Regions from separate parts of the Marinococcus tarijensis genome, predicted to be linked through region 1. Evidence: riboswitches for the same ligand, from Rfam matches in the RefSeq annotation. Region 1 holds a riboswitch; each other region holds the start of a gene.
The links. Region 1 has a riboswitch for thiamine pyrophosphate ahead of thiD (bifunctional hydroxymethylpyrimidine kinase/phosphomethylpyrimidine kinase). Riboswitches for the same ligand answer to the same signal wherever they lie in the genome.

Region 1 (5,070 bases):
ACGCCATGAATAATGCCAGCCTGCCGGATGATGCGGGAGACCCTTCCTTTATCGAGTTTGATCCCGATGCTCAGGGCATGATTCAAATGGCTGCATTTTCCGAAGGAAATGATCTGGCTGAAACCCAGAGCCAGGTGGAAGACATTATAACCGAACTCGAACGCACTGAAGGAGTCGCAAGTGTTGATACAAGCGGCGGCCTGGATGAAGAATTCGAAATTTCACTGGACCAGGAATCACTCGAAGACAATAATGTCACCCAGTCCGACGTCACAAACGCTGTACAGGCAAATAATATTACGCAGCCGGGAGGCACGATTACCTCCGGAGAGCGCACATTAACGACCCGCACAGTCAATGAACTGAACGGGGCTGAAGATTTGCAGGAAGTGACGGTCGGACAGGATGAAAATGGTGATACAGTTACTGTCGGCGATGTAGGGGAAGTAGAGCGCACGACTGAGGAACAGACGGCCTACACTGAAGTGAACCAGGAGCCCGGCATTCAGATGACAGTGCTGAAGGAATCAGATGCCAATACGGCCCAGGTCTCCACGGACTTTAACGAGACGCTGGACGATCTGCTTGAAGAAGATCAGTATAATGATCTCGAGACTACGATAATTTACGATGAAGGGGAGTACGTTCAGCAGTCCATTAACAGCGTAGCACTTGCGTTAATTGCCGGCGGCGTATTCGCCATGGTTGTTCTTTTCTTCTTCTTAAGAAACCTGACGACGCCGCTCATTATTGGTATTGCGATACCGTTTTCGGTAATTGTGACATTTGCGTTTCTATACTTTACCGATGTGAGCTTAAACTTGATGACGATGGGCGGTCTGGCTCTTGGCATCGGGATGCTTGTCGATAACGCGATAGTAGTTATTGAAAACATATACCGGCACCTATCGATGAAAAAGCTCCCTAAACGGGCCGCTCTCGACGGCACGAAGGAAGTGGCCGGGGCGATTACAGCTTCGACCTTGACAACAGTCGCCGTCTTCCTGCCGATAGTCTTTATTTCCGGTATTGTCGGCGAGATCTTCCAGGCCTTTGCTTTATCGGTAGCCTTTAGTCTGCTTGCATCCCTGCTTGTAGCTGTCACGGTAGTACCAATGATTGCAAGCCGTGTGCTGAAGCCACTGCCGGAAGACAGGGAAGCAAAACGCGAAAAATCACGGCCGATGAGATTTCTGGACCGTTCAATCCGCTGGGTCCTCGGCCACCGCGCGGTCGCTCTGCTGCTGACGCTTCTTCTGCTGCTTGGAGGAGCCGGCGGCATTGCCCAGACCGGGGTGAACTTTATCCCGACGACAGACCAGGGCTTTTTCACGATCAATGTTGAAAAAGAAAACGGCACAAATCTGGAAACGACCGGAGAAACGGTCGACGAAATTGAAAGCGTGCTTGAAGACCAGGATGAGATTGCAAGCTATATGGCGGTAGTCGGCTCGGGCGGCAGCGGAGTAGCAGCCGGAGGCGGCGGAAGCTCCGGATCCAATGAGGCCTCAATTACAGTTACGATGGAGGATTTGGAAGACCGGGATATATCGACAGAGGAAATGATTGAAGAAATTGAATCCGACGTGGAAAACACTGATGAGCAGGCAGATATTTCGTTATCGTCGTCTGCAGCCATTGGCGGGGGAGAAGCAAATTCCGTAGAATTTACACTCTCAAACGAAAATGAAGAACGGCTCGCTGAAGATGCAGACGCCGTGCAGTCGGAGCTTGAAAGTGAAAATACTATACGAAACGTAGAAACGTCAGATGAAGAAACTGCTCCGGAAATCCAGGTGCAGATTAACGAAGACGAGGCACAGGATAATGGCCTGACGCCGGCTGAAATCGCCCAGACGGTGAACAGCACCACAAGCGGAGAAGTGGCGTCGACAATTCAGACGGATAACGAAGGGCCGCTGAACGTGAACGTGCAGTATGCAGAGGATTCCCTTGAAAACCAGGAAGACCTTGAAAACCTGCAGCTCGCTACTCCGGAAGGAGAATATGTCAGCTTAAGCGACGTGGCTGATATTGAAGAAGGAGAGGGGCCGGCAGTCATTAACCGGCTTGACCAGGAACGCAGTACTGAATTTACAGTCACCTACGGCTCCGGTACGAGCCTGAATGAAACCTCTACGTTAATTGAAGACACGATCGACGACGTAGATACCGGAGCGGCGACGACATTGAACTTCTCCGGCGAACAGGAGCTTCTTGATGACAGCATTCAAAGTCTTGTGTTTGCCTTCCTTCTGGCGGTAGTGTTCATTTACCTCGTTATGGCAGGCCAGTTTGAATCATTCAAATACCCATTTGTGGTAATGTTCAGCGTGCCGCTGGTGGTGATCGGTGTTATGCTTGCCCTGTTTGCGACCCAGACACCGCTCAGTATTACCGTATTTATCGGCTTAATTGTGCTTGCCGGTATTGTTGTTAACAATGCGATTGTGCTTGTCGATTATACGAATCAGCTGGTGGAGCGGGGGCTGCCGGTAAGGGAAGCGGTCATTGAATCTGTGAAAAAGCGGGCACGCCCTATACTGATGACAGCTTCTACGACTATCCTTGGCGTGCTTCCGCTCGCCCTTGGGTTCGGGGAAGGAGCAGAAATTCAGCAGCCAATGGGTATTGCAGTCATCGGCGGTCTCATCAGCAGTACGTTCCTGACGCTGTTTATTATTCCAACACTCTATACCTTGTTTACTAAAGAAACAAGAAGCATGAATAAAAAATTCGCCATGCCGGACGGAGGCTACATGTACGGCTGGGAAGTCGAAGAAAGACGCAAGGAACGGGAAAAAAGAGAACAGGAAGAACAGAATGGGGAAGAACGGAATAACAATGAAGACCAGCAGAACAATGAAGCTACAGAAACCAGCAACGACATGGAGAATATAGAAAATAAAAATCGGGAGGATATGTCCCGGGATGATATCCTATACCTTCTCGAACGCATCGTTGGTAAATCAGAAACAGAAAAACGGGACCGTTCTTCGAGTGATCCGGACAAAAATAAAAAATCCGGCGATAATGAAAAAAATTGACATTAGGACTGTGCGTCACGTACGATTAAGAAAAATAGTAAGGAATCCGCTAGGGGCGCCTGCGCTGAGACAAGAACCATTCTTGGTCCCTTCGAACCTGATCTGGGTAGTGCCAGCGTAGGGAAGTGGAGCTTCGTTTTATACAAATACGTACGTATACGCCAAAGCTCACTCTCTACTTTCAGGGGGTGAGCTTTTTTTGAACCTAAAGCAGGATTCCTTCTAAAGGAGGATATAACGAATGCCACAAGTACCTAAAGTATTGACCATCGCTGGAACAGACCCTACCGGTGGAGCTGGGATCCAGGCTGATCTGAAGGCATTTCAGGAATGTGAAGCCTATGGAATGTCTGCTATTACTAGCGTGCTCGCACAAAATACGACCGGGGTCCAAAGGGTGGAGCATATGAGCATTGAATTGCTTCAGGCCCAGCTGGATTCCATCTTTGATGATATTATGCCGGATGCGGTAAAAACCGGAATGATCGCAACGCCGGATATGATCCGCACGACGGTGAACATGCTGAAAAAACATGCCCTGCCGGTGGTTATTGACCCGGTGATGGTTGCCACAAGCGGAGATTCCCTGGCTGAGAAGGAGACGCTTGAAGTAATGAAAAATGAATTTCTTCCTCTGGCCGCAGTCGTTACGCCGAATATGGCTGAAGCAGCAAGCCTGACGGACCTTCAGGTCCAGTCCCTCGAGGAGATGGAAGCAGCTGCCAAAAAAATTGTTGATGAATTAGGGGCCAGGGCTGCGCTTGTCAAGGGCGGCCATATGAAAGAAGACGCAGTCGATATTTTGTATGTCGATGGAGAAATTCATTATTTCCGTTCGCCGCGGACGGATACAAAGCACACGCACGGAACAGGCTGTACACTATCAGCCGCAATTGCCGCGAAGCTTGCAAGGGGCAAGTCCATCTATTTAGCAGTACAGGAAAGCAAGGAATATATTACCGATGCGATTGCACACCCCCTGGAGATCGGTAAAGGCAATGGACCGGTCAATCACTGGGGAGTACGCGTTCCACTCGATCAACTATTAAAATAAAGAAATGAGGGATCGGCATGAAAGCAAAAGAGGTTATAGGCCTGTTGGAGAACGTACGAAAAACACGGCCGCTGATTCATAATATTACAAATACCGTCGTAACGAATTTCACCGCAAACGGACTGCTTTCCATGGGCGCATCCCCGGTAATGGCAAACGCGCCGGAGGAAGCAGCGGAAATGGCTAAAGCGGCGAATGCGCTCGTACTAAATATCGGCACGCTGAACCGGGAACAGGTGAAGGCGATGCGGCTCGCTGGCAAAGCAGCTAATGAAAAAGGCATCCCCATCATTCTGGATCCTGTAGGGGCAGGTGCAACGGCTTACCGGACGGAAACGGCACTTGCTCTTCTTGACGAACTGGATGTAGCGCTGATCCGGGCAAATGCGGGAGAAATGGCAGCGCTGCTCGGCGAAAGCGGGAACATACAGGGCGTGGACGCTTCAGGAGAAGCAGACAACCCAGTGCTCGCTAAAGAAGCTGCAAGAAAGTTTGAAGTAATTGCAGCGGTGACCGGAGTGGAGGACGCAGTCGCTCATCAGGGCGAAGTATTTATCGTGCAGAACGGCCATACACTGCTGACAAAAGTAACCGGCACCGGCTGCCTTCTCAGCTCGATCGCAGCCTCCTTTTTAACCGTTCAGTATTCGGCCGGGGCAGTGGCAGCCGCGCATGCCTATTACGGCGCAGCGGCGGAAATTGCAGGCAGTTTAACGACAAGGGAAGGGCCGGGCTCCTTTCAAATTGAGTTATTGAACGCCCTCCATGCAACGCAGGAAATGGATCTGCGCCACTATATCCGCGTCAAACAGGAATCCCAGGAGGGCTGAAACCATGGATAAAAAGATGCTGAAGCTGTATTTTATTATGGGAAGCAACAATACAGGCGGAAGAAATCCGGAGCAGGTATTGCAGGAAGCTCTTCAGGGCGGTATTACGTGCTTCCAGTTCCGCGAAAAAGGCCGGGGG
Region 2 (5,070 bases), on a different contig from region 1:
TTCAGTCGTCTCCCAATGCATACGGGGACGTATGGGAATGGACACGCAGCCCTTATTCCCCGTATCCGGGCAACCGTCCGCCGGAGGGTGCCATGGGAGAATACAATGCCAAATTTATGAGTAACCAGATGGTGCTGCGCGGCGGATCATGCGCGACTCCGCAGTCGCACATCCGCTCCACCTACCGTAACTTTTTCCCTCCGGAAAAACGGTGGCAGTTCAGTGGGCTGCGGCTTGCCAAGGACGGGGTGCAGAAATAGCTATGGCTGACTATACTGTATTGGATTTAAAGCCTTCGCTCTCCTCTCTGGCTGAAGACGTTCGCACCGGACTGGCTGCCGACCCTAAGAGTATCCCCCCAAAGCATTTCTACGATGAGCAGGGAAGCATGCTGTTTAATGAAATTACCCGGCTGCCGGAATATTACGTGAGTCGGACCGAGGCCTCTGTTTTATCTGACTACGGGGAAGAAATTGCTGAAAGTATTGGAGCTTCCTCCCTTATTGAGCTGGGAAGCGGAAGCTTTGATAAAATCCGCTGCCTGCTTCCCTTCCTATCGGAGGCAGTGAGCTATACCCCCGTCGATATTTCGATTAGTGCCCTGCACGATACCGCCGCCCATGTAAAGGAAGCCGTGCCGGATATGCAGGTGTCGGGCGTATGTGCGGACTATACAAAAACGATGTCTTTTTTAAACAGCAGCAAAGACCAGCCCTCCGCTGTCTTTTTTCTCGGCTCCACGATTGGAAACCTGGATCCGAAGGAGGCTTCGAAATTTTTACAGAAGCTCGCTTCTCACATGAATCCGGAGGACAGCCTGGTGGTAGGCGTCGATTTGAAGAAGGATCCGGTCGTGCTGCACCGTGCCTATAACGACGAAGCAGGCATTACCGCTTCCTTTAATAAGAATCTGCTCCACCGCCTGAACCGGGAGCTTGATGCTGGTATCAACACCGGCCATTTTGAGCATGAAGCTTTTTACAATGAACGGCTCGGGCGGATCGAGATGCATCTGCGCGCCGAAAAGCCTTCCCTGTTCTCGATCGGCGGCGAAACGTTTACGATGCGTGCCGGCGAGACGATCCATACAGAAAACAGCCGGAAGTTCACTCCGGAGGAATTCATGAATCTGGCCCACCAATCCTCCTGGGAAACCAATGACTGGTGGACGGACGAAAATGAATGGTTTGGCGTATTTACGCTTTCCCCTCAAATATAAGCAAAGCCCCCGGCGGACCGGGGGCTTTTTTATGTCTGCGGCCAGCCTTCCTGCCGGTACGCCATTTCCCAGAACAAATACTCAAACCGGGTCGTCGTTAAAAATATATCTTCAATCTTTCTTTTTTCCGCTTCAGGTTTGTTTTCTGCCAGACGGTCGAGCATGCTGATGCCCCAGTCTGCGAGCTGCTGAAATTCATCATCGCTGTACATCTGCACCCATTCACCGTACAGCTCATGCTCCAGCGCTCCCGGCCACGTACTGAGCTTTCTTCCAATTTCTGCGTAGCTCCACATGCACGGGAGCACAGCCGCAAGCAGCTCAGCCAGGCCTCCGTTCTGCCCTTCATGCAGCATATATCTTGTGTACGCAAGTGTGGTCGGTGCCGGTTCTGCCTGCTCGAGCTCCTGTTCGGTGATGCCAAGCTTTTTCGCATACTGGCGGTGCAGGCTCATTTCTTCATTCATGGTGGCATCCATTACCTTCGCAAAAGCCCCCATAGTTTCCACGTCTTCGGCTTTAACAGCGCCAATCGCAAACAGCTTCGCATATTGCACAAGATAAAGGTAATCCTGAATCATGAAATAACGAAATTTTTCCTTATCGAGGGTTCCCCGTCCAAGCTCTTCCACAAATGGATGCGTATGATTCTGCTCCCACACTGGCAGCAGCTTTTCCTTTAAATCGTGAGTGAATGACATTAGCCTCATCCTTTCTATTCCTTCAGAGTATGTGACCACTTATAAATAAAAGACAATACTATTTTTGTGAACGTAACCAGCTGTTCCACTTCTACTTTTTCATCGACTGCGTGTGCTTCCTCAAGCGTTCCCGGACCAAAAATGGCGGAGGGGATTCCAGCATCCGCCAGCCATCCTCCGTCTGTGACAGTAGGAGAGGTGTTAATTTCTCCTGCTTCATAGGTAATGGCTTTAAAGGATTCCATTAACTGCAGACTGCCCGGGTGATTGCTCTGAACCTCAAGGGAAGGAAATATTTCTCCTCTGTCTTCTATCATTGATTCTCCTCCCCAAATAAATGTTGGAGGGTTCTCGCGAAGCCACGGATCAGCTTCAGCCACTTTACGAAGATGATTTTCTACTTCTGAAGCCACTGTTTCATGGGTCTCATCCGGATAAAAATGCACCGTGATCCAAAGACTGCATTCATCGGCTATAAATGCAGCATTCCTTCCTCCTTCAATGACTGCCGGATTAATGGTGTTCGTTCCAGGCTGAAATCCTGGATAACTTTTCCGTACTGCCCAGTCTCTTTCTAAACTCTGTAAGCCCTCGATAAGTATCATCATTTTTTCAATAGCACCTGCCCCGAATTTTCCGCCTCCAGCATGAATCAGATTTCGGCGCATAGCGTCATGATGTATTTGCTGACTTTTCACGGTAACCCAGCCTGTAATAACGCCTCCCTGACCCTGAATACTAAGATTACTCGTGTCTGCTACGAGTGCATAATCAGCAGTATATCCCCTTCGGCAGCATTGAAGTGTACCGGCCTCACCTACTTCTTCACCCACTACCGATTGCACAATAACGTCGCCTGGTAAATCAATTTTTAGCTCATGTAAAATATCAACAGCTAAAAGTAAGCCTGCAAGCCCTCCCTTCATATCGGCTGCTCCTCTTCCATAGAGCCATCCGTCCTTCACCACCGGATCGAAAGGATCAAAACTCCAGTCCTTACGCGATGCTTCCGCTACATCTATGTGTCCATTTAGGATTAAGCTGTTATACCGGTCCCCCTCTTTTCCGGTTTTTGTGCCTACTACGTTGGGGTCTCCGTTAAAAACCTCCCATTTATCAATCTCCCAATTACGCTGCTGCAGATAATCCGCTATAAATTGTTGAGCATTCGCTGTATTACGGGCCGGGGGTGCCATCGTATTAAATTGTATTAAGTTTTTGGCCAGGTCGGTTAATTTCTGCCTGCGCTCTTCCACCAATTTTCCCCAGTTAGGTTCTACCATAAGCCCTCCTTGTTTTTAACCTATATAAAAAGCCGCTTCTTTTAGAGAAGAAGCGGCATAAACAACCGGTGTGTGTCCCTTCTTTCTTCCCTCCGCCAGTACTATCTGGATCAGGTGCTAAGGGTCAAGGCACTTAAACCTCTCTCAGCCATCAGGCTCCCCTAGAAAGCATTAATTTCTTATTATTCAAACATATTTCGCAAAAGGTTGCAAATAAGCACGTGCATGAGGCAGTCCTCTGCAGGGTATACTACAAGTATACCGAAGGGAGCGTGATGAATTCATGAAAACCACGAATACCGATGTATGCATTGTTGGGGCAGGCCCCGTAGGCTTGACTGCCGCCAATACATTAAGAGCACTCGGCATCCGCGTCCGGATATTAGACAGAAAAAGCTCTATTTCTCCCTTTTCCAAAGCGTTCGGCATCCAGGCGCGCACCCTTGAGATGCTCAGCCTGATCGGTGCGCTCCGCTCCTTCCTAAAGGAAGGCTTTCCCATTACTGATGCTACTGTTCAGCCTGAAGGCAAATGGGCTTCCAGAGCCTCCTTTGCTTCGCTCGATACGCCTTTTCCCTTCATGCTTATGCTGCCGCAGTCAGATACAGAGCATATTTTAAAGAAGCAGCTTCGGGAAGTTGGCCAGTTTATCGACTGGAACACTCACTGCGAACGAATTATCCAGTACAGTGACCACGCCGAGGTGGAATGCTCCACCGAAAATGGACACGAATTAATCCGCGCTTCCTACGTGATTGGCTGTGACGGTCCTCACAGTACAGTACGTGAGAACATGAATGTCTCATTTCCGGGCGGCAAGCATGAAACCATTTATTTTCTGGGGGACGTTACGGTGGAAGGACTTCCACTTTCCAACGATATTTCCTCATTCATTACCGAGCGCGGCGTAGCTGCTTTCTTTCCCTTCCGTGATGAAACGTACCGGGTAATCACCATCGATCACGCCGAACAGAACCGTGAGCACCGGGACGATCTCCCTCTGGAGGATCTTGAAAAAAGCGTACGGCGTATTACCCAGCAGCCGGTACATTTCCCAAGCGCCTCCTGGCTTTCCCAGTTCGGCACGTCCCACCATCAGGCTGATGCCTACCGGGACCACAGGCTGTTTCTCGCCGGGGATGCTGCCCATCTGCACAGCCCGTTTGGCGGTCAGGGGATGAACCTCGGCATGCAGGACGCGGTCAATCTCTGCTGGAAATTGGCGTGGGTGCTGCGCGGCCGTTCGGATCCTGCCCTTCTCGATACGTATGAAGAAGAACGGTACGCGGTCGGACGCAAGACCATTCGAATGACTAATACGGCGATGCAGGTGATGACCCATTCCCATACCCTGATTCCCCGCCTGCTGGCGAACCCTGTCAGTGTGCTGAGCAAAAGCAGTTCGCTGCAGAACCTGCTGACCCAGCGCCTCGCCAATATTGACATCAGCTATCAGAACAGGGCGTCGTTTGCGAAATTCCAGCACCGGGGAGAAATGATTCCGGCCGGATCCCGGGCATTGCCGGCACGGGTTCTTACCGAGGAAGGAGAACACGCAGACGTGATGGATTTTCTGCACATTCAGCAGTTTTCCTGCCTGTTTTATATCGAAGACGAGCAGGAGCTCCATCAGCTCGATGAAAGCATCCAGGAAATGCGCCGGCAGTATGGCCCATCCATTCTCATTCTCGTTGTTCAGCGCAAGGGCATACTCCGGACCTCGAAGCCAAATATCCACCATCTGTTTGATTACCGGCGAGATCTCGCCGTCAAATGGAAGCTGCCAACGTTTTCAGCTGTGCTCATACGTCCGGACGGCTATGTTGCTTTTGCCGAGCACCCGGTCCGTACCGGACGATTGATGAGA
Region 3 (5,070 bases), on a different contig from region 1:
GCCGTCATCACAGGCAAGTGTTCGTTCCGCCAGCGCCAAAACCCGTCCAGCTTTTGTATAGACCAGATCCATATCATGCGTCAGCCAGAGAATCGCTTTTCCGCGTCGGCGGCACTGCTCAAGCACTTCAAATAAAGCATCGGTATTTCGCTTATCGAGACCAAACGCCGGCTCATCCAAAATTAATATGGACTGGTTGCTCGTTACCATCACTGCCACCGAAAGACGCCTTTTTTCTCCCTGGCTGAGCTGAAATGGATGATTCTTTCGAATATGTCCAAGCTGAAATTGAACCAGCAGTTCATTTGTCTGCTGAATAATATCTTTTTCGCGCCACCCCTCCATTTCCATTCCGTATCGTATTTCTTTTTCCACGGTCTGTGCTACAAACTGATGCTCGGGCTGCTGAAAAACAATGCCGAAGGTTTTAGCAATTTCGTACGGCTTCAGACTGGCAATATCCTCTCCGTTAACATATATAGATCCGTCTTTAAGAGGGTCCCATCCAGTGAGGACACGTGCGAGTGTGCTCTTTCCCGCTCCATTTGCACCGACTAGAGCAGTCATTTCCCCGGGGTACAGGGAAAAGGATACGTTTTCGAAAACCGTTTGCGTGCCATAAGCAAAGGCCGCCTGCTTCACCTCCAGGACAGGTGGCTCAAGTGAAGGATCACTTACCTTTTTCGGCTGCGGCAGAGATGCAAGGACTGCTGAAGCGGAATAATCCGCTGCAAACCTTTCCCATTCCTTTAAAGTGATGGGAAGAGCAGCTTTGGGCTTCTCTGACTTTTTCAGTAATTTCTTTCCGACTTCTGCAGGAGCCGGCAGCCATACTCCTTCTGCTTCGAGTACGGCTGCATGAGAGTTGAATATACGTGCCGGGCTTCCATCCGCAGAAACCTGGCCATGGTGGTTCAATACGAACACCCGGTCTACCCACTCCATTACTTCATTTAACTGATGCTCAATCAAAACCAGTGTTTTATCAGGAGCTGCTGCAATGCGGCCAAGAAGCGAAGCGACTGCTTGCCGGCTTACTGGATCAAGCTGGGAGAGCGGTTCATCCAGAATCCATATCCGTGGATTCACAGCAGCTAAACAGGATACAGCTATTTTTTGCTTCATCCCGCCGGACAGCGTGTCGATACGGGCATCAAGGCAGTGAAGCATATCTGTAAATTGCAGGGCTTCGTGCATGCGGGCCTCGATATCACCTGCCGGCACCCGCAGATTCTCAAGCGTAAATACAAGCTCTTCCCGCACAGTCGGCATGCAGAACTGGGTATCCGGGTCCTGGAACAAAAGCGCCGCCTGCCTGGCAGCCTCCGTAATGCTTTTCACGGCCGGATTTTCCCCAAACACGCTCAGACCGCCAGAAACCTCCGCCTCCACAGACCGCGGAAGAATTCCCTGGATAGCGAGAGCAAGCGTACTTTTGCCTGAACCGCTCGGACCGAGCAGCAGCACGTTTTCCCCAGTACGTATTTCTGCTGAAAAACTTTCTATCGAAGGCTCAGCAAAAGGGTATGAAATGGTCACTTTGTCTGCGAAAATCATACAGCATCCCTCTGCTGGCCGAGACGATATTGACGGCCAAGTGCAAAGCGGTCAAGCACTCCCGTCTTCACCAGGGCATCCGTAAAGCTTTTCCCTGCCCATCCGGCTAAAAGAGCACCGCTTATAAGCATTGTTACCAGCATAAATACAACAACAGAACCTGCGTACTGGCTGAATCCATAAAGGACATACTGGGTTAAAAACGCAGCAAACGTTCCGGCCGACCCGGCAAGCATTAATACTGGCAGGCGGAACACCCGGTAGAAAAACAGAGCGAAAATCATTTCTGCAGCGAGCCCCTGGGTGAAGCCGAGCACGAGCACTGCTCCTGCACTGACAGACCCAGCCATAACTTCAGTACCGGCCGCGATAAGCTCTGCAAGCAGCGCCGCTCCCGGTTTTTGAATGATATAGGCACAAATCACCGGCGCAAGGATCCAGAAGCCTGCCATCAGGCCTCCTCCCACTGGACCAAAGATGCCGGTAACCATTTGCCCCAGCAGCACCCAAAGAAGATAAAGGACGCCGAGAACAGCTGAAATAAACGAGATGACGACGATATCCCGGAGGTTTAAGCGTTTGTCTATCATTAGACTTTTTCCCCGCCTGTTAACGTTCTGGCAAAGGGCCAGTCTTTTGCATAATAAGCGTCCTCAAAAAACATATACTCAAGCTGGCACCCTTCCATAAACAACGTCCGCCAGCGATGTTTTTCTTCTTCTGTGGCTGTTTCTGCCAGTTCATCGAGCCGGTCAATATATTTGTACATTTCCCGTTCCTCACGGTCCCCGTAAAAACGAATCCAGTCATTGAACGGATGGGCTTCGTCCGGCTCTACTTCCTTCATCAGCCTTTCGCCCACATACAAATACACCCACGGGCAGGCGAGCGTTACCGCAATAACATCTCCAAGTGTTCCTTCTTCGGCATGGTGCAGCATGTGAAGCACGTAATGCTGAGAGGCCGGGGCAAGTGCATAGCCCTGCAATTCCTCATAATCCACTCCCGCCTGCTCACACAAATTATGATGCGGGTGCGTTTCGCTGTTTAACACAAAATCAATGGTATCTTTAAACATTATCATGTCTTCTCTTGACGTACACTTTGTTACCCCAATTGCTTTTGCCTTGATCATGGCGTTTAAGTATTCAAAATCCTGCTTCACGTAATGGATAAGAGATGCTTTCGGCAGCTCCCCTTTCCCGATACCCTGTACAAACGGATTTTCCCAGCAGGCCTCAAAAATGTGCTCCGTGTCCTGCCATAAAAGCTCTGAAAATTTCATTGTAACTTCCTCCTTTAAATTAGGAGGGAACCACTAGGGGCAGTCAGGACCAATGGGGCAAAAAAAGCCACTCCATTGGTGGAGTGGCTTCGAATAAACGTCCGCTATTATAAAGCTGCTGCTTTTGAAATAGACGTATTCTGCCGTCTCCACTTTCCTACGCTGGCCTTAACCAGATCAGGTTCAAAGGGATTAAGGTTAGTCCTTATCTCAGCCGCTTTCGGCACCCCTAGTGGATTCCCTATTAAGTTGTCTACACTTTATCACATTATGGCAGGAAGTCAAAGCCCCATTTTGCCTTTACAAAATATGACGTTAACGTTAAGGTTATATCATGAAATTTATCAGGAGGGTGATGCATGCTGTACAAAATTGAAGAAGCCGCTCAAACCACCGGTTTAACGAAACGTGCCATACGTTATTATGAACAAATTGGTCTTATATCAGCACCAGAGCGTACAGAAAAGGGAACTAGAGTGTACGATGACCAGGATATTGAACGTCTGCAGAATGTAGTAACCGCAAAGGAGGTTCTTGGGTTTTCTCTTCAGGAGCTGCAGCAGTATCTCGATTTGAAAGAGCAGGTAAAAACAGTCTATAGCCACTACCAGTCGGTGCAGGAAACGACGATGCAGCACGAGGATTTGAAACAAATTTCTGATAGCCTTCAGGCCCAGATTGATATGCTCGAACAAAAAATCAACCAGATGACCACCTTTAAAACGGAAATGGAAAATTTAAAAAAACAAGCTGACAACGTATTATCTTCATTCAATAAGGAGAAGTGACTGCTTTATGAATATTCAAACCCGGGCACGGTGGATTACGATCTTCGCCACATTTTTAGCTTTTATGGGTATCGGCGTCGTGGACCCCGTCCTTCCTTCCATCGCGGCTTCTATCGGTGCTTCTCACTGGCAGGTGGAGCTGCTTTTTACGTCCTATATTTTAGTGATGGCCTGCATGATGATTCCTGCCGGAATCCTTTCGAGCCGGTTTGGTGATAAACGGCTGATGAGTGCTGGGCTTTTGATCGTTACAGCCTTCGCCCTGCTTTGCAGTGTGGCAGGAGGCATTACTGAACTGGCCCTTTTTCGCGGCGGCTGGGGGCTTGGGAACGCTATGTTTTTCGCCACCGCTATGACCCTGTTAATCGCTCTATCGAAGAGCGTGGAGACAGCGGTAGGCATGTATGAGGCAGCAATTGGCCTGGGCCTTGCCGGCGGTCCGCTTGTAGGCGGTCTTCTTGGGGATTTATCCTGGCGTGCTCCTTTTTTTGGTACAAGTCTTTTAATGCTTATCGCTTTTATTTTAGTTATTTTTTTCGTCCATCCGCCTGCTCCTAAAAAAGCTAAAGCTACGGCTGGGTGGCAGGAGCTTCGTCACCTTTTTACACACGGGCCGTTCATTAAGGGGGCGCTTGCCGGCATGTTTTATTATTACGGTTTTTTTGTCGTGCTTGCTTACTCTCCTTTGATTTTATCTTTAACTTCTATTCAAATCGGCCTCGTCTTTTTTGGATGGGGACTGTGCCTGGCCTTCGGCTCGGCTGTTTTATCGAGAAAGCTTGAGATGCGGTTTACTCCCGTGAAATTACTGCCGTTTACCCTTTCTGCTTTTATTTTAACACTTTTAGGATTGTTTTTTGCGTCCTCCTCAGTATTAATGATTATGTTCATCATACTTTCAGGATTATTTTCCGGTTTGAATAATTCTTTATTTACCAGCCATGTCATGGAGCATTCGCCTTACGAGCGCAGTATTTCTTCCGGAGCATATAATTTCCTGCGCTGGCTTGGCGCTGCTTTCGCACCGGTAATGTCGGGGTTAATCGGTAATTCATTATCAGCCCATCTTCCATACCTGGTCGCCGGAGTTCTTGGCGCAGCAGCTTTATTGTTCATCGGATGGAGCAGAACAGATCTGCAAACCGAACAGACCGAAGCTCCAAAAGCATAAAAAAATCCCTGCAGAAATATCTGCAGGGATCCTTTTTATGCCCGGTTGGCTACAGCCATTGTTTCCTGATAAAAACGTTCAAATTCGGCTACGACATTATCGAGAAAATCAATTGTGCCCTGGTCTGTTAGATTTCCGTTTTCATCCATTTTTTCATGGACGGCTCCGATCAATACTTCATTTCCAGGCAGTACTTTTGCACTCATTCCGGGAGCGCTCAGAATCTGACGCAGATGCATCTGCGCTTTCACTGTGCCCAGGCCGCCAAG

Region 2: linked by a shared signal. The riboswitch ahead of ACTTK7_RS04490 (acetylornithine deacetylase) and the one ahead of thiD (bifunctional hydroxymethylpyrimidine kinase/phosphomethylpyrimidine kinase) in region 1 are both predicted to bind thiamine pyrophosphate.
Region 3: linked by a shared signal. The riboswitch ahead of tenA (thiaminase II) and the one ahead of thiD (bifunctional hydroxymethylpyrimidine kinase/phosphomethylpyrimidine kinase) in region 1 are both predicted to bind thiamine pyrophosphate.

What each region holds. Positions count from the first base shown of each region.
Region 1 is NZ_JBQOJA010000011.1:54,752-59,821, reverse strand. It holds gene ACTTK7_RS08240 (efflux RND transporter permease subunit) at 1-3,047, shown strand, start outside; TPP riboswitch at 3,089-3,188, shown strand; gene thiD (bifunctional hydroxymethylpyrimidine kinase/phosphomethylpyrimidine kinase) at 3,289-4,101, shown strand; gene thiM (hydroxyethylthiazole kinase) at 4,119-4,931, shown strand; gene thiE (thiamine phosphate synthase) at 4,936-5,070, shown strand, end outside.
Region 2 is NZ_JBQOJA010000005.1:125,524-130,593, reverse strand. It holds gene egtB (ergothioneine biosynthesis protein EgtB) at 1-260, shown strand, start outside; gene egtD (L-histidine N(alpha)-methyltransferase) at 263-1,219, shown strand; gene tenA (thiaminase II) at 1,249-1,920, opposite strand; gene ACTTK7_RS04490 (acetylornithine deacetylase) at 1,935-3,203, opposite strand; TPP riboswitch at 3,274-3,376, opposite strand; gene ACTTK7_RS04485 (FAD-dependent monooxygenase) at 3,487-5,070, shown strand, end outside.
Region 3 is NZ_JBQOJA010000036.1:4,498-9,567, reverse strand. It holds gene ACTTK7_RS15230 (ABC transporter ATP-binding protein) at 1-1,557, opposite strand, end outside; gene ACTTK7_RS15225 (ECF transporter S component) at 1,554-2,147, opposite strand; gene tenA (thiaminase II) at 2,147-2,842, opposite strand; TPP riboswitch at 2,980-3,083, opposite strand; gene ACTTK7_RS15215 (MerR family transcriptional regulator) at 3,202-3,630, shown strand; gene ACTTK7_RS15210 (MFS transporter) at 3,638-4,801, shown strand; gene ACTTK7_RS15205 (NADPH-dependent FMN reductase) at 4,837-5,070, opposite strand, start outside.